DNA from 4 places in the Neorhizobium sp. BETTINA12A genome. Region 3 is predicted to be linked to each of the others. Evidence: predicted binding sites of a transcription regulator. Region 3 holds the regulator's gene; each other region holds the start of a gene.
What was found. The regulator LexA, encoded in region 3, represses DNA repair genes until DNA is damaged. The targets are predictions, from matches to a motif close to TGTTCNNNNTGTGTTCNG.

Region 1: MOV61_RS23125 (ATP-dependent helicase) is a predicted target of LexA. The motif match lies at 3,004-3,021, and genes of this name have one in related genera.
Region 2: MOV61_RS10335 (2'-5' RNA ligase family protein) is a predicted target of LexA. The motif match lies at 2,531-2,548, and genes of this name have one in related genera.
Region 4: dnaE (DNA polymerase III subunit alpha) is a predicted target of LexA. The motif match lies at 1,607-1,624, and genes of this name have one in related genera.

What each region holds. Positions count from the first base shown of each region.
Region 1 covers NZ_JALBGW010000134.1:6,925-11,384, forward strand. The annotation lists gene MOV61_RS23120 (dipeptidase) at 1-877, opposite strand, end outside; gene MOV61_RS23125 (ATP-dependent helicase) at 931-3,000, opposite strand; gene MOV61_RS23130 (iron ABC transporter substrate-binding protein) at 3,322-4,335, shown strand; partial or broken gene MOV61_RS23135 (iron ABC transporter permease) at 4,407-4,460, shown strand, end outside.
Region 2 covers NZ_JALBGW010000027.1:40,629-45,088, forward strand. The annotation lists gene MOV61_RS10325 (helix-turn-helix domain-containing protein) at 148-918, shown strand; gene MOV61_RS10330 (nuclear transport factor 2 family protein) at 1,014-2,432, shown strand; gene MOV61_RS10335 (2'-5' RNA ligase family protein) at 2,711-3,274, shown strand; gene MOV61_RS10340 (VOC family protein) at 3,357-3,839, shown strand; gene MOV61_RS10345 (methyl-accepting chemotaxis protein) at 3,860-4,460, opposite strand, start outside.
Region 3 covers NZ_JALBGW010000018.1:351-4,810, reverse strand. The annotation lists gene MOV61_RS07775 (ComEC/Rec2 family competence protein) at 1-2,354, shown strand, start outside; gene lexA (transcriptional repressor LexA) at 2,335-3,054, opposite strand; gene MOV61_RS07765 (VOC family protein) at 3,255-4,124, shown strand; partial or broken gene kdsA (3-deoxy-8-phosphooctulonate synthase) at 4,128-4,460, shown strand, end outside.
Region 4 covers NZ_JALBGW010000135.1:1,645-6,104, reverse strand. The annotation lists gene MOV61_RS23150 (ABC transporter ATP-binding protein) at 1-675, shown strand, start outside; gene dnaE (DNA polymerase III subunit alpha) at 1,868-4,460, shown strand, end outside.

The DNA of each region.
Region 1 (4,460 bases), on a different contig from region 3:
GGTCCACGCCAACGCGGTCGATCAGATATCCGATGTGGGAGACAACGGTGTCGAGAGGGGTGTTTTCGTCCAGATGTGCATCGGCACGGATATCGTAGACGGCGAGGTTGAAGCCGATGACCCCGTCTGTATCGCGGATGGCGTCAAGCTGCCGATCGGTGAGATTACGGGTGGAGGGGCAGAGTGCATGGGCACAGGCATGCGTGGCGACGAGGGGAGCGGTGCTCAAGGCCGCCACATCCCAGAAGCCCCGTTCGTTCAGATGCGCAAGGTCGATCATGATGCCGAGGGCATTACAGGCTCTCACTAGTTCCTTGCCAATATCCGTTAGGCCGGGACCGGTGTCGGGAGACCTTGGAAAGGCGAATGGAACGCCGTAGCCGAAGATATTGGGGCGGCTCCAGACCAGGCCGAGGGAGCGGAGACCCGCCGTATGGAGGATATGGAGATAGTCGAGATCGGGACCGATCGCCTCGGCGCCTTCCATATGAAGAACGACCGCGAAGGCGGATTCCGCCCGGGCGGTCTCGATGCTGCCGACATTGGTCGCGAGGCGCATCCGGCCACTTGAGCGGCGGATCAACAGATTGATGGCGGCAAGCTGGGCGTCGATCAGCCGGCGGGCATAACCCTCCTCCAGGGCGTCGGCATAACGAACCTCGTAACCATCATTGGTGACCGTCAGATCGTTTTCCGGCTTGCGCTCCGGATAGGCATGCAGCGCAAACAATCCGCCGACCAGGTGCCCTTCGATCGCGCGGGGAAGATCGAGATGGCCGGTCTCCGACCGGATGAGGAAGTCCCGACCCGCAGGCTTATAGTCCAGCATGAACTGGACCGCATCGTTATGCCCGTCGAAGACTGCGATTTTTTCCATAAGAATTCGTCCGGTTCCGGGGCAGATTGCTGGCGAGTCTTAGGACAGTTTTGTTACCGCCACATGCCGCGCATGCGGGCGGTGACGTCGATGCGGACCTGGTGGCGGGCCTGCCGTTCGGCGTCGGTCATCTGGGCGGCGACCGGCCAGGCGGCGGTTTCGAAGAATTGCAGCAGCGTCGCCGGGATGAAGCGGGTGCGGGCGGCATAGACATGGCGGTCGCCTTGCGACGCCTGGCCGTGCACGAAGAAACGCTGCGGCGTCATCAGATGCAGGTGGTCCTTGGCCCGCGTCATCGCGACGTAGAGGAGGCGGCGTTCCTCCTCGACCTCGGCGGTCGAGCCGACGCCGAGGTCGGAGGGGATGCAGCCGTCGACGCAGTTCAGAAGAAAGACCGAGCGCCATTCCTGACCCTTCGACGAATGGATGGTCGAGAGGATCAGATAATCCTCGTCGAGCAGAGGCGTGCCGGATTCGGCGCTGGTCGCATCCGGCGGATCGAGCGTCAGTTCGGTAAGGAAGCGTTCACGGGAGGTATAGCCAGAGGCGATCTGCTCGAGCTGCAAAAGGTCGGCCTTGCGGGTTTCGGCGTCCTCGTGAATTCGAATGAGATGCGGTTCGTACCAGAGACGGGCGAGGCCGATTTCGGACGGCCAGCCCTGGCCTTTGCGGACGGCGGCGAGCATGTCGACGAAGGCCGGCCAGTCGGCACCGGAACGTGGCGGAGCGGGGATTTCCTGGAGGGCTGCGAGCGGTTCGGGGTCGGTGGCGATCACATCGAGGATCTTTCCGGCCGTCTGCGGACCGATGCCGGGGATGAGCTGCATCAGCCGGAAACCGGCGACCCGGTCGCGCGGGTTCTGGGCGAAGCGCAGCGCCGCCAGCATGTCCTTGACATGGGCGCTGTCGAGGAATTTCAGGCCGCCGAATTTCACAAATGGGATGTTGCGGCGGGTGAGCTCGACTTCCAGCGGGCCGGAATGATGGGAGGAGCGGAACAGCACCGCCTGCTGTTTCAAAGTCATGCCGGTTTCGCGGTTTTCGAGGATCTTTTCGACGATGTAATTGGCCTGTTCGGCCTCGTCCTTGACGGCAACGAGGCGGGGGCGCTCTTCCGACTGGCGCTCGGTCCAGAGGTTCTTGGTAAAACGCTCGCGGGCGAGATCGATGACGCCGTTGGCGGCGGCCAGAATCGTATTGGTCGAGCGGTAATTGCGGTCGAGCGTGACGATGTTGGCCGGCGGATCGAACGTGTTCGGGAAATCGAGGATGTTGCGGATCGTCGCTGCGCGGAAGGAATAGATCGACTGCGCATCGTCGCCGACGACGGTGAGGCCGATACCGCCGGGTTTCATCGCCATCAGGATCGACGATTGCAGCCGGTTGGTGTCCTGGTATTCGTCGACGAGGACGTGGTCGAAACGGCCGCCGACATCCTGCGCAATCGCCGGCTCGCTCATCATCTGCGCCCAGTAGAGCAGGAGGTCATCGTAATCCAGCACGTTCTGGGCCTGCTTGGCCTCGACATAGGAGGCGAACAGTTCGCGCAGCTGCTTTTCCCAGGCGGAGCACCAGGGGAAATAGAGTTTCAGCACCTCGTCCAGAGGCGTTTCCGAATTCACCGCTCGGGAGTAGATCTGCAGGCAGGTGCCTTTGGTCGGAAACCGGTTCTCGGTCTTCGAGAAGCCGAGTTCGTGACGCACGAGGTTCATCAGGTCGGCGGAATCTTCCCGGTCGTGGATGGTGAAGTCGTGGTCGAGGCCGATCTGTTCGGCGTAGAGGCGCAGCAGGCGGGCGCCGATGCCGTGGAAGGTGCCGGCCCAGGAGAGCGCGTCGGTCATGATGCCGGCATTGGCGCCCAGAACCTGCGCGCAGATGCGCTCGACGCGGCGGCTCATTTCGGAAGCGGCGCGGCGGGAAAAGGTCATCAGCAGGATGCGTCGCGGATCGGCGCCCGAGACGATCAGGTGCGCGACGCGGTGGGCGAGCGTGTTGGTCTTGCCGGAACCGGCACCGGCGATGACCAGCAAAGGCCCGGCCGGGCCGCCCTTGGGGACGTCCGAGCCGTGCTCCACCGCGCGCCGCTGCGCGTCATTCAGCTTTTCCAGATAAGCAACAGCCATGCCCGTTCCCGATGTGTTCGAATTAGCCATAGCTGATTCGTGCGCCTACGCGGAAATCGGCATTGCCGTGCATGCGGCAAGTCACCAACTTGCATGCGTGCCGGAACATTGCGATCATGCTGGCGGCGGTATTTCCGCCCAAGTGCAATTGCGTTCCAAGGGCTGGTGCTGCGACCAATTCGCTTCCGGCCCTGTATCTGTTTGTATTTCAAACGTAAATCACGTTTTTGTTATGTGGCCTCTCGAAATAAACTTGACCACAAATCTCTGCTTTGGTTATGACGGCCTCGTCAAATTCCTGACTCTCTTGCGGAGGCGATCTTGAAAACTTCGTTCACCTTGGCTGCGGGCGTTGCCCTGGCTGTTTCTGTTCTCGCTCTTTCCTCGCCGGCTTCGGCGCAGGTCAAGGATAGCCTGACCATCTATAATGCCCAGCACGAGGGGCTGACCAAGGAATGGGCGCAGGCCTTCACGGAAGAGACCGGCATCGTCGTTACCATCCGCCAGGGCGGCGACCTCGAAATCGCCAACCAGATCGTGCAGGAAGGCGCCAATTCGCCGGCCGACGTGTTCCTCACCGAAAACTCGCCGGCCATGGCGCTGGTGGACGGCAAGGGCCTGTTCGCACCGATCGACAAGGCGACGCTCGACCAGGTTCTGCCGGGCTTCCATCCGGCCAACGGCAACTGGGTCGGCATCGCTGCCCGCTCGACGGTTTTTGCCTATGACAAGACCAAGCTGACGGAAGACAAGCTACCGAAGTCGATGCTCGACCTTGCCAAGCCGGAATGGAAGGGCCGCTGGACGGCTTCTCCGTCGGGCGCCGATTTCCAGGCGATCGTCGGCGCGCTGCTGCAGCTCAAGGGCGAGGAAGCGACCGCTGCCTGGCTGAAGGGTATGAAGGAAAATGCGACCCCGATCCGCGGCAATTCGACGGCGATGAAGGCAGTCAATGCCGGCCAGTTCGAAGGCGCGCTGATCTATCACTACTACTATTTCGGCGACGTGGCGAAGACCGGCGAAAACACCAAGAACGTCGGCATGCATTATTTCAAGAACCAGGATCCGGGCGCTTTCGTGTCGATCTCAGGCGGCGGCGTCCTCGCCTCCTCGAAACACAAGGAACAGGCCCAGGCCTTCCTGAAGTGGGTTACCGGCAAGGGCGGCCAGAAGGTCCTGCGCGATGGCACCTCCTTTGAATATGCCGTCGGCAAGGGCGAGGCTTCCAACAAGATGCTGACCCCGATCGCCGACCTACAGGCCCCGAAGGTCGAGCCCTCGACCCTCAACAACGCAAAGGTCACCGACATGATGACCGCCGCCGGCCTGCTCTAAAAGCGGTCGATAACAGTTGCATGGAGACATCGCAGGGCGTACCTGCGATGTCTCGTATTTTCGGACCGTCAATGACTTCCACCACAGATACCCGGATCTCCATCGCGCCGCGACACCGCCTGCCG
Region 2 (4,460 bases), on a different contig from region 3:
CTCCGCATTGCGATTGACCTTAAAATCGTGCCTTATGCCCAAGGATTCAACCCGTTTCTTGCCTGCAAGGGCGAAGTTCTCGCAGAACTGTCGGTTGAAGTTCCCTGGCCGCTCCTTAAATTTTCCCCCATGAGCGGATCGCAAGCATTGGCTGGAAAAGCGCGCCTGACGGCGGAGAGGCTGCATACGCCTCCCGGCGGCGGACGCTTTGCGATATCGCGCCTGACGCTCGGGCTTTTTCTCGTCGATCAGGACCGCCACCGGATCGCCGTCGGCTCCGACAAACGGCAGCATGTGCCTCTGAAAGCCGGCGAAGGCTGGATCCTGCCGGCGGGTGCGGCGGGTATTTGCGAATATGACGAGGCGCTGTCTTTCCTGAGACTTGAGGTGCCCGAAAACCTGCTCGCCGATGTAGGCTTCGAACGTCATTCGGATTTCAGGCCGGTTATCGGCACTTTCGACCCGCTGCTGGCGCAGCTTGCACACCAAACAGTGTCAATTGCCGGCCATGCGTCGGCGCTCTACCGTGAAACGATGCAATTGGCGCTGGCGGCGCACCTCGCCCAGATCCTGGCTCCTGACCGGCCGAAGCTTGTCGGAATCGACGACAGGCGGCTGCACCGCGCGCTTGCCTACATCCACGAAAACCTTTCGGCCGATCTGTCACTGGAAGACATGGCAGCCGAAGCGGCGATGAGCCGTTTTCATTTCGCGCGGGCATTTACCAGGGCGCTCGGCAAATCGCCACTTCAATACGTCATTCATGAGCGGGTGAAGTTGGCAAAACTGTTCCTGAAGACCACGCGGCTGCCGATCGCCTCCGTTGCGGGCCGGGTCGGTTATGAGGATGTCTCGCGGTTCGGCCAGCATTTCCGTCGCCACACGGGCACGACGCCCGCTGCCTTCAGGGTCGATTGAAGCAATAATCGCATAACGAACGCCAAGATCTGCGCCTGTGCCGCTTCTGCATAACTGCCAAATTCCCGTCATTCTAACCAAGATGGGAGAACGCCATGAAAGCCGCTGCTTTTTCAACCTTCTGCGTGGCGATGATGACCTCCGCCGCCCTCGCGGAGGATATCCAGACCCGAAGCGTTTCCTTCGAGAACCAGGGCGCGGCGCTCGCCGGCACGCTCTATCTGCCACCGGACTACAGAGCCGGTGAGAAACGTCCAGGCGTGGTGGTTAGCGGCGCCTGGACCTCCATCAAGGAGCAGATGTCCGGCCTCTATGCCCGCGAAATGGCGGACCGCGGTTTTGCCGCACTCGCCTTCGATCATCGCGGCTGGGGACAGTCGGGCGGTGAAATCCGCTTCAAGGAGGATCCGGCCGAAAAGACCGGCGACATCGCTGCCGCGGCCGCATTCATGGCGACACTGCCGGAAGTGGATGCGGCCAACATCAACGGGCTCGGCATCTGCGCGTCGGCGGGATACATGGCAGCGGCGGCGACGGGCAATGGCAATTTCGCCGCCATCGCATTGGTCGCACCATGGCTGCACAACCGACAGATCGTCGAGCAGGTCTATGGCGGGCCGGACGGCGTTTCCAAGCTGATCGCCACGTCACGCGAGGCGGTGGCTTCGGAGCGCCGGGGCGAACCAAGGATCGTCACTGCCGCCAGCACGACCGACAAGGCCTCGCTCATGTATCAGGTCCCCTATTACACGGAGGCCAATCGCGGCCTTATCCCGCAATATGACAACCGCTTCAACCTCGCCTCCTGGGAGCCGTGGCTGACCTATGATTCCGTTTCTCTCGGGGCAAAGCTCGACAAGCCGACCTTGATCGTTCATTCGGAGGGAGCTGCCGTGCCGCAGGGTGCGCATGCGTTTTACGCGCTGCTGCCGGGCGAGAAATCGGAACTCTGGCTCGACGGTATCAGTCAGTTCGACTTCTACGACCGATCGGAGCCGGTGACGATTGCGGCGGACGCCGCGGCAGCGCATTTCACCCGCGTCAATGCGATCCGGCAGATCGATCCCGAGGACCGTGCGGCGATCATCGACACGATCATCGATATCGCCGCCGGCGCCGACCGGCATCAATGGGATCGGGTACGTCGCGCCTTCGCCGACGAGGTGACGCTTGACTATACGAGCCTCTGGGGCGGCAAGCCGATTGCCCAACCGGCCGATGAAGTGATCCGGCAATGGTCCGGTTTCCTGCCGGGTTTCGACGAGACGCGGCATCTCGTGACCAATCATACGATCACGGGCTTACAAGGCGAGAAGGCGACCGCCGAGGCCGATTTCCAGGCGACCCATCGCATCGGAACCGATCTCTGGGTGCTGATCGGCAGTTACCGCTACGAGCTCGCCAAGGTTAACGGCAGCTGGAAAATTTCCGCCCTGACCATGATTGCGACGGACGAGACCGGCGACAGGGCGCTCACCCAGCGCGCCGTCGAACGCGCGCCGAAAACCCGCTGAACTTGAGGAGGACCAGGCGGCGGCCGACAGCTTCTTCTGGCAGGCTTATCCGCTAAAGCCGGTGCCGGAGCGGCTCGCAAGTTAACCATGATTGCAATTGTTCCGCATTTGTTCTTTACTCATCCAAGGAGTCTCGCTAAAAATCATTCAACGGCATGAGGTCGCATTACTATGACGGTAGCAAGATGAGCTTGCGCAAGCACGCTAGCCAGCTCTCGTTTCCCTTTGGCGAGAGCTGGCAGCTACCCAACCGGCCAGAACGACGGAAGAGCAAGCTGATGTTCGTGCTCAAGCCTTCCGCTCCCCTCGGTCTCATCATGCATGGCGATGCCATGATTCACGCGACAAACCAGAATACTCGCGATGCCTATCCCGCCGATCTTCTTCATATGAGCCTGCTTTGCATGGAAGAGTTCGATGAGCCGCCCGCGACGCTTATCGAGGCAACCAGGATGGTCATGGCCGGTATCCGGGCAAGGCCTATTCCGATCACCCTCGACAGCAGCGGCCTGTTCGGAGACAGGCGTCACCTCGCCCTGTATCGCGCCAAGGGTAATCCGATTGTCAATCAGTTCGCGCAGATGCTGCGTCATGCCCTCACCCGACACAACCTACCGAATGTCTGGATGGCGGACGCCGCCCCGCATGTGACGCTGATCTATGGCTGCGGCCGAATTGAACCCATGCCTATCGAGCGGAACTACGCCTGGATCGCCGGGGAATTCATGCTGGTCTACAGCCATTATGGCGAAACCCGGCACGAGGAATTCGGGAGATGGAGTTTCGATCCGAATGCCCCTGCTTATCCGATGCGGCCAGAACAGCTCCGCATGACGATTTGACGGAAAAGAATTTCGTGAACATGTCGGGCCGACGGGAGCGCGGGCGTCCTGTGGCCGGTCACCCATTACCAGGAGAGAGCAATTGGTCATCCAGAAACATAAAATCGTGCCCCATCTCTGGTTCGAGAACGACGCCGAAGAAGCGGTCAATTTCTATGTCTCGATATTCGACAATTCAAAGATCACCGATGTCTCGCGCTTTGGCGACGCCGGTCCTGGCTTGAAAGGTTCGGTGATGGCGATGGGCTTCGAACTCGAAGGGCAGAGCTTTGCCGCGATCAACGGCGGACCTTTGGCGAAGTTCAACGGCGCGGTTTCCTTCCTTGTCCATTGCGAGACGCAGGATGAGATCGACCATTATTACGGCAAGCTCGTCGAAGGTGGCCAGCAGCAGCCCTGCGGATGGCTGACGGATCGTTTCGGCCTCGTCTGGCAGGTCAACTATGCCAGGATGGCGACAATGCTGACGGATAGCGACAACGCCCGCGCCAGTCGTGTCATGCAGGCCATGTTCTCGATGAAAAAGATCGAAATTGCCAAACTGGACGCTGCCTACGCGGGGTGACGCAACGCCACCCGCCGATATCAGACCTTGATCGCGAGGCGCAGCCCACCCCAGTGACGCCCGTTGACGGTGATCGGAGCGGAAATGTCCTTCATCAGCACGAACTGGCCGCCGCCCATGTCTCGACGGTAGGTCTGCAGCAGGAAAGGTTCCTTGTTGCGACCGGCCGCCAGGCCGACACGGTCGTTGAAGATGCGCCGGTTGCGGCAGTTGGCGGTATTCCAGGTCACGTCGCCGGGACGCTGGCGCTGCGAAAATTTTCGATTATGGGTCGGCAGATAGCCGTTTTCGTCGATGGCCGCACAAAATGCCACCTGCGGGTCGCTTTCGGCTGCTTGTTCCTGGATCGGCGGCAGGACGGCGTCGGTGAACTCCGTAAAGCGCGTCATGTATTGCACGGGATCGCTGCCGGGGATCGCCGCGTATTGCCGATCGAACAGGGCGCCAAGATCGATGCGGCCGGATTTGACGGCCGCCTCGAAGACGGACGAAACCTCGGCGGCATAGGCCATCACGGCGCGGATATGGGGGCTGTCCGGCGTCTCGATGCCGACGCTCGCCGTCGTCTGGATCATCCGTTCGGAAATCGTCACCACCTCGCCGACGCGGGAAGAGGTCTGC
Region 3 (4,460 bases):
ATACGCTGGACGGGGGCTTTCGCCGCTCCGCGAGCCGGCGCCTCGATCGGTTGCTACGCAGTTTCCCGATCATGCTGGAAGAGGAGATGGTCTATGGCCATGGCTTCCTTTTCCTGCCGGTCGTCGTCGGGGCAGGGGCCGTCTGCTGGTTCGCACTGCCCTATAACCCTGCGTTCTGGCCGTTTTTCCTCGTTTTTTGCGTATGTACGATCTTCGTGATCGTCTCGCGCCACCGCTCCGGCACGATCCATCTCTTGCCGCTCGGTGTCGCGCTCTTTCTGGGCGGCATGATGCTGGCACAGTTCGAGACGTGGCGGCGGTCCACCGTCGTTCTCGATACGCCGGTGACAACCGAACTTGCCGGCGTGGTCGAGCGCAGGGAGATCGATGCCCAGGGCCGTTGGCGCTATGTCGTCCTTATCGACCGGACATCCAATCCGGAAGTCAGGCGCCCGCCGGAGCGTGTATCGCTGCTTGCAAGGTCTCGACATGAGCCCGCCCAGATCGGCGAGACGATCAGCGGCCGCGCGCGCCTTTCACCACCCTCCGGACCTGCACTGCCTGGCCTCAACGACTTTGCCTTCTCCTCCTATTTCGACGGCATCGGCGCGGTCGGATTTTTTTATGGAGCGCCGAAAAAACAGGCTGCCGGTCCGTCGACCCGGAGCTGGATTGCCGACATCGAAAGCCGGCTTTTCGATCTCCGCAGCGCAATCGCCACCCGTATCCGCGAGACCGTGCCGGGAGATTCCGGCGCCTTTGCCGCGGCAATCGTGACGGACGAACGCCGGGCAATCTCCAAGGGAACGACCGAAGCTTTACGGCTTTCGGGATTAGCCCATATCGTCGCCATTTCCGGACTGAACATGGCGCTCGCCGCCGGTATCTTCTTCGTCGGCGTGCGGACCGTGCTCGCGGTCTTTATGGGCTTCGGCCACGCCTATCCGGTGAAGAAGATCGCCGCACTCGGCGCCCTGATAATGGTCACCGCCTATTACCTGATCTCCGGTTTCGGCGTTTCGGCCGAGCGGGCCTACATCATGATGGCAATCATGCTGGTTGCCGTCCTCTTCGACCGACCGTCGATCAGCCTGCACAATGTGGCGCTGTCCGCGCTCGTCATCATCGCCATGTCGCCCTCGGAAATGCTCGGGCCGAGCTTCCAGATGTCGTTTGCCGCCACCGTTGCCCTGGTCGCCGGTTACGCGCTCTGGAAACAGAGGGCCGAGGGCCGCGATCCTCAGCCTCTGCCGTTCCGCCACCGCATGGTGATGCCGATCCTGGCATCGTGGAATTTCGCAGCCGGCGTCTTCGTCACCTCGCTGATCGGCGGCGTTTCGACCGCGATGTTTTCGGTCGAGCATTTCCATCGCATCGCCACCTATGGCCTCGCCGCAAACCTGGCAGCCATGCCGATCATCTCCTTCGTGGTGATGCCGGCCGGTCTGGTCGGCATGCTACTGATGCCCTTCGGCCTTGATGCTCCCTTCATGAAGCTCATGGGCCTTGGCCTGGAAGCGGTGATCGCTATTGCCGGGCACGTGGCTGCCTGGGGTGGCGATGTCGGGATAGGCCGCCAGCATCCATGGTTCCTGACGGTCTCAACGGCAGGCTTCCTGCTGCTGACCCTGCTCAGGACGAAGCTAAGGCTGATCGGTCCGCCGCTGATGGTGACCGCTCTGCTGCTTTCCTGGCATGAGCGATCGACGCCTCTGGCGGATATATTGGTCTCGGAAGACGGGACAATGGTGGCGCTCGTAAACGGGGAACGGGTTTCCACCAACCGCACCCGCCCGCCTGATTTCATCTACGACCAGTGGAAGAGGGCGCTTCTGCTCGGCGACCCGACCAAACCGGACATGTCGCCGGCCAGGGACAAGCCGCCCGACCGCAAACCAGCAGGCGCAAAAAACGATAAGCGCCGCGAGTTGACCTCGGCGGAACTCGAAACAGTGAGGTTGCGAATAAGCCAGGTGACTTCCGACCGCTTCACCTGCGAGCCTAAGGCCTGGTGCGCCGCAAGCACGGGCAATGCCATCATCGTGGCCGTAGAAGACGGCCGTTACGCCGGCGCTGCCTGCGACGCCGCCGATCTTGTCATCGCCCCGCGGGCACGTTTCGACCGATGCCGGTCCGGCGGACTGATGATCAATGGCGCGACGCTTAGAAAGACCGGCGCGCTGGAGATTTCGCTGAACGGCACGGGCGACATGCGACGCTGGGAGGTCCGTGCCGCAATGGCGGCCGAGGACCGGCCCTGGACTAGGCACCGCCACTACGATTGGCGAAGCCAGAGTTTCGACAACGCGTTGCCGGAACCGCTCCGGCAGCTAATCAGTGATAACGGCGGATGAGGCCGACGAGCTTGCCCTGGATCTTCACCCGGTCAGGCCCGAAAATGCGGGTCTCGTAGGCGGGGTTGGCGGCTTCGAGCGCGATCGAGGCGCCGCGGCGGCGAAAACGCTTCAGCGTCGCTTCCTCATCGTCCACCAGCGCCACGATGATGTCGCCGGGATTGGCCGTCGTGCCGTTGCGAATGATCACGGTGTCGCCATCGAGAATGCCTGCCTCGATCATCGAATCGCCCTTGACCTCCAGCGCGTAATGCTCGCCGGAGCCGAGCATCTCGGCCGGCACGGAGATGTCGTGCGTGTTGTTCTGGATCGCCGAGATCGGCACGCCGGCGGCGATGCGGCCCATGACGGGAACGGTCGTGGCGTTCGACGAGCCATCGTTGGCCGCGAGTTTCTGAGGTGCTGCGGCCGGCTGCGGTTTGCCGAGGCTGCCCTCGATGACGCTGGGCGAAAAACCGCGCCGCGGCTGAATGCTCGGCGAATAGGCTTCCGGGAGCTTGATGACTTCCAGCGCGCGGGCCCGGTTCGGCAGGCGGCGGATGAAGCCGCGCTCCTCGAGCGCCGTGATCAGACGATGGATTCCGGACTTGGACGCAAGGTCGAGCGCGTCCTTCATTTCGTCGAATGACGGCGGGATACCGGATTCTTTCATGCGTTCGTGAATGAACAGAAGCAATTCCTGTTGTTTGCGCGTGAGCATCTTTTGGCACCCTCAGAGTCGGAAACAAATCCAGAACGGACACTATATGTTCCATATGTGTTCCGCAAGTCCCTAAATTTCTGTGAAGTATGATGATTTTTTCTTCATAGATGCGTGCCAGATATCTGGTGTCACACCACTTGCGCGGCGCCAGCCCGCTGCCAAAGTAGCTTTGCGATTCCAATTCAGGGGGCCCTCGCGTGAACGCAAGACCGATCGATCATCTCGTGCTGCCGGTGGCGGGACTTACCGCTGCGCGTTCCCGGCTCACGGAGCTCGGTTTTACAGTTGCGCCGGATGCTTTTCATCCTTTCGGCACCGCCAATGCTTGCGTGTTCTTCTCGGATGGGACCTACCTGGAGCCGCTGGCTCTTGCCAACCGACGCCATGCGGGTGTTGCGGCAAAGCGCGGCAACGTTTTCACGGCTCGCGATCTCGCCTTCCGCAAGACGTCCAACCGGCAGGGCTTTTCCGCTCTCGTTGTCGCGACCCGCGATGCGATGGCCGATCATGCGCGTTTCAAGATGCGCGGCGTTTCGGCAGGCGACGTGCTGGAATTTTCCCGCGGCATGATCCTGGCCGACGGTTCCGAGACGCAGGCGAGCTTCCGGCTGGCATTCGCCGGCGATGACCGCGCGCCCGAGTTCTTCCTGTTTTCCTGCCAGCGCATCAACCCGCTGCCTGCCGACCGCGAGCTGGAGCGGCATGCCAATACCGTCACCGGCCTGAGCGAAATCATCCTGTCGGCCCCGACACCTGCCGATTTCGCTCCGCTGGTCGAACAGGTGCTGCTGACCAAGGCCGCGCCGGAGGCTGCACCGCTCCAGCTTGCCGCGGCCAATGCCCGCATCCGGATCCTGCAGGATCGGGAGCTCGAGGCGGAATTTGCGGTTCAGCCGACCCCGGGCGCCGAAGGACTGCGCGGCCGGGCGGTCATCTTCAAAACCGCCGATCTTGCCGTGACAGAGATCACCCTTGCTGCTAATGACGTCGCATTCGTCCGCCGGGAGGGCCGTGTTCTCGTCTCGGCGGCGCCCGGCCAGGGTGTTTTGTTCGGCTTCGAGGAATAGATCATGGAAGTTACCGCAAACTCCAGCGTCTCCGTCGGCGAAGGAGGCGGCAAGGTGGTTTTCGCGCAGAACGCAAAACTGTCGCTGATCGCCGGTCCCTGCCAGATGGAAAGCCGCGACCACGCCTTCATGATGGCAGGCGCGTTGAAGGAACTCTGCAGCAAGCTCGGCATCGGCCTCGTCTACAAGTCCTCCTACGACAAGGCCAACCGCACGTCGATTTCCGGCAAGCGCGGCCTCGGGCTCGAAACCGCCATGGAAATCTTTGCCGACCTCAAGAAAGAGTTCGGCTTCCCGGTTCTGACCGACATTCACACGGAAGAGCAGTGCGCCGTC
Region 4 (4,460 bases), on a different contig from region 3:
AAAACCGTCTTGCAGCTCTCGGGCGTCGAACGTCACTATGGCCAGGGCGAGACCACGCTTTCGATCCTGAAGGGGGCTGATTTCGACCTGAAGACCGGCGAGATCGTCGCGCTGGTCGCCCCGTCCGGCACAGGCAAGTCGACGCTTCTGCATCTCGCCGGCCTGCTCGAACATCCCGACGCCGGCGAAGTCTTTCTCGCCGGGCATGCCTGCAACGGACTTCCCGATGCGGAGCGGACCGCGATGCGCCGCAACCAGATCGGTTTCGTCTACCAGTTCCACCATCTCCTGCCGGAATTTTCCGCGGTTGAGAACATCATGATGCCGCAGCTGATCGCCGGCCTCTCCAAGGCCGAGGCAAAGGAGCGGGCGGCTCAGCTTCTGGACTACATGCGCATCGGCCACCGCGCCGAACATCGCCCCTCTGAGCTTTCCGGCGGCGAACAGCAGCGCGTGGCGATCGCCCGCGCCGTCGCCAACGCCCCGCGCGTGCTTCTCGCCGACGAACCGACCGGCAATCTCGACCCGAAGACTGCATCCTATGTCTTTGACGCGCTGGAAGCCCTGGTGCGCCAGTCCGGCCTCGCGGCCCTGATCGCCACCCACAACCACGACCTCGCCAGCCGCATGGACCGCCGCGTGACGATCGAGGGCGGCAAAGTCGTCGAGATGTGAAGAAGCGCGCCGTCACCCATAGCGCCCCTCATCCCCCTGCCGGGACCTTCTCCCCGTTCTGACGGGGAGAAGGGATATGCTGCGACCTCTCCGTTCCTCTCCGGCGGCCCATTCGCCGTCAGTAATCGAGGCGAGGCCGGTGCGGCTTGCGTCCCTTCTCCCCGTCAGAACGGGGAGAAGGTCCCGGTAGGCGGATGAGGGGCTTATTCCATGCGGACTGCCCCCTCCGTGCGAGGACGCTCCCGAACACTTCCCCCAGCCATTTTAATACCTTACCCCAATCCACGTCCTCTCTCATCCCCGCCCTCCCAGCCTATGCCTACAATCTCACCGTTCGGTCACGGATACACCGGCAGGCGTGCTGGCGAGGCGGGACCGGCGCGGACGTCAAGGGCAAGACGCAAAACCTTGGCGTTCGGGTTCGCGGAAAATGGTCTCCCTCAGGCGACAACGGGGAGAGGTGAAGGCAAACGGACCGAGCCTTCGTCTCTTGATGCCCGAAAGCGCGCGCCGGACGTGCTTGTGCGGCACACATGGTGGCTGACCGGATGGTGTCGCCGGATTTTTCAAAGTCCGACCGATACTATCGGAGAAACCGGCGGAGATCCGTGGAAGCCTTTCCGATCAGATCGGATGGGGCGCCATGGGTCATACGAACACCGTCCGGAAAGGCCACGGCAGAGGGACCGAAGTCGCGGATATTAACCGCCGAACGGGGCGCTGAAAGGTGTCACTTATTACTTATCTTACGAGGAGGCAGCTTTCAGCGCGCCGTCCGAAATTGCTCATGCCCGGATGGTCACCAGTCCGGACGTATCCACATGCGCCGATCCGGCCGAACCTCGCCGTTAACACCTTGTTTACCAGGTGAGGGAGGATATCGCGATATGTTTGTTTCCGGTCTGTTCTTTTATTGACTCTCAAACAAAATGAGAACAAAATAAAAACATAAGAGAACACGGGAGACGACGATGACTGACCTGTTTCGTGACATTGCCGCATTCGCTTCCATCGCCACCTTCGTGGCCAGCCTTTCCATGATCATGATGGCCATGTGATCGGACGTCCAGCCGGTCCCTCGGCCGAAAGGCGTTGAGGAGGGAAATCCGAACTGGACTCTCAAAGCCCTGCGCCGGACAATAGCCTGATTCATGAGATGGTTCCCGCTTCATCAAACGGGTAAGGCGCAGGCATGGCAGATACAGCGGACGTAAAATCGGGATCGGAAAAGCTGGGGGACACCCCTCAGTTCGTTCACCTGCGCGTCCATTCCGCCTATTCGCTTCTTGAAGGCGCCTTGCCGCTCAAGAAGATCCTCTCGAAGGCGATCGCGGACAATCAGCCGGCGATCGCGATCACCGACACCAACAATCTGTTCGTCGCGCTGGAATTCGCCCAGAAGGCAATCGGCGACGGCCTGCAGCCGATCATCGGCTGCCAGCTGTCGATCGATATGGAAGACCAGTCGGACGAGCGGCGCAACAGCCACCAGCAGCTCGCCAAGCTGCCGGCGATCGTCGTGCTGGCGGCCAACGCCGTCGGTTACGAACGGCTTGTGGACCTGATCAGCCGCGCCTATCTCGGCGACGAGGGGCATCAGTCCATCCATATCAGCCGCTCCTGGCTGGAGGACGGCGGCACCGAGGGGCTGATCGCACTGACCGGCGCAGGCACCGGTCCCGTCGACGTGGCTCTGAAGGAAGGCAATGCTACGCTTGCCGAAGCGAGACTCCTGAAGCTCAAGGAGATATTCGGCGATCGGCTTTATGTCGAACTGCAGCGCCACGGCGCCTACGATCGGCGCCACGAGCACAAGATCGTCACGCTCGCCTACGACCACGACCTGCCGCTGGTCGCGACCAACGAGGCCTTCTTTCCCACCAAGGCCGATTACGATGCGCATGACGCGCTGATGGCGGTTGCCCACAACGCGATCGTCTCGGACGATACCCGCTTCCGCCTGACGCCCGACCATTATCTGAAGAGCCGCGCCGAAATGGCAAAGCTGTTCGCCGACCTGCCGGAGGCGCTCGAAAACACCGTCGAGATCGCGCAGCGCTGCTCCTTCGTGCTGAAGACCCGCAATCCGATCCTGCCGCGCTTCACCGGCGCCACCGACGATCCGGCGGAAGCCGAACGCGCCGAGGCCGAAGAGCTGCGCCGCCAGTCCGTCGAAGGCCTCGAAGAGCGCATCGCAACGCTCGGCATGACGCGCGGTTATACCGAACAGGATTATCGGGACCGGCTGGATTTCGAGCTCAGCGTCATCGAGAAGATGAAGTTCCCGGGCTACTTCCTGATCGTTGCCGATTTCATCAAATGGGCGAAGCAGCAGGGCATCCCGGTTGGTCCCGGCCGTGGTTCGGGTGCGGGTTCGCTGGTCGCCTATGCGCTGACGATTACCGACGTCGATCCGCTGCGTTTCTCGCTGCTGTTCGAGCGCTTTCTCAATCCCGACCGCGTCTCGATGCCGGACTTCGACATCGACTTCTGCCAGGATCGCCGCGAAGAGGTGATCCGCTACGTGCAGCAGAAATACGGCCGCGAGCAGGTGGCGCAGATCATCACCTTCGGTTCGCTGCAGGCACGCGCCGCCTTGCGCGACGTCGGCCGCGTGCTCGAAATGCCCTATGGCCAGGTCGACAAGATCTGCAAGTTGGTGCCGAACAACCCGGCCAACCCGACGCCGCTGTCGAAGGCGATCGAGGAGGATCCGAAATTCCAGGAGGAGGCCGACAAGGAACCGGTCGTCGCCCGCCTTCTCGATATTGCCCAGAAGATCGAAGGCCTCTACCGCCACGCCTCGACCCACGCCGCCGGGATCGTCATCGGCGACCGTCCGCTGTCGAAACTGGTGCCGATGTATCGGGACCCTCGCTCGGACATGCCGGTCACCCAGTTCAACATGAAATGGGTGGAGCAGGCGGGGCTCGTGAAGTTCGACTTCCTCGGCCTGAAGACGCTGACCGTGCTGAAGACTGCGGTCGATTTCTGCCGCAAGCGCGGCATCGAGATCGATCTCGCCAAGATCCCGCTCGACGACACCAAGACCTACGAGATGCTCTCGCGCGGCGAGACGGTCGGCGTGTTCCAGGTGGAAAGTGCCGGCATGCGCAAGGCGCTGATCGGCATGCGGCCGGACTGTATCGAGGACATTATCGCGCTCGTGGCGCTTTATCGTCCGGGCCCGATGGAGAACATTCCGACTTACAATGCCCGCAAGCACGGCGAGGAGGAAATCGAGTCGATCCACCCGACGATCGACCACCTTCTGAAGGAGACCCAAGGGGTTATCGTCTACCAGGAGCAGGTGATGCAGATCGCCCAGGTGCTCTCGGGCTATTCGCTCGGCGAGGCCGACCTGCTGCGCCGCGCCATGGGCAAGAAGATCAAGGCGGAGATGGACCAGCAGAGCGAACGCTTTGTCGATGGCGCCATCAAGAACGGCGTCTCCAAGCCGCAAGCCAACAACATCTTCGAACTGCTGGCAAAATTCGCCAACTACGGCTTCAACAAGTCACACGCCGCGGCCTACGCCATCGTCTCCTACCAGACCGCTTTCATGAAGGCGCATTATCCGGTGGAGTTCCTCGCCGCGTCGATGACTTACGATATGTCGAACAGCGAGAAGCTGAACGACTTCCGTCAGGATGCCGGCCGCCTCGGCATCGCGGTCATTCCGCCGTCGGTGCAGACCTCGTTCCGGCATTTCGAGACCGGCGACAACAGGATCTATTACGCGCTGGCCGCCATCAAGGGCGTCGGCGAGTCGGCGGTCGATCACA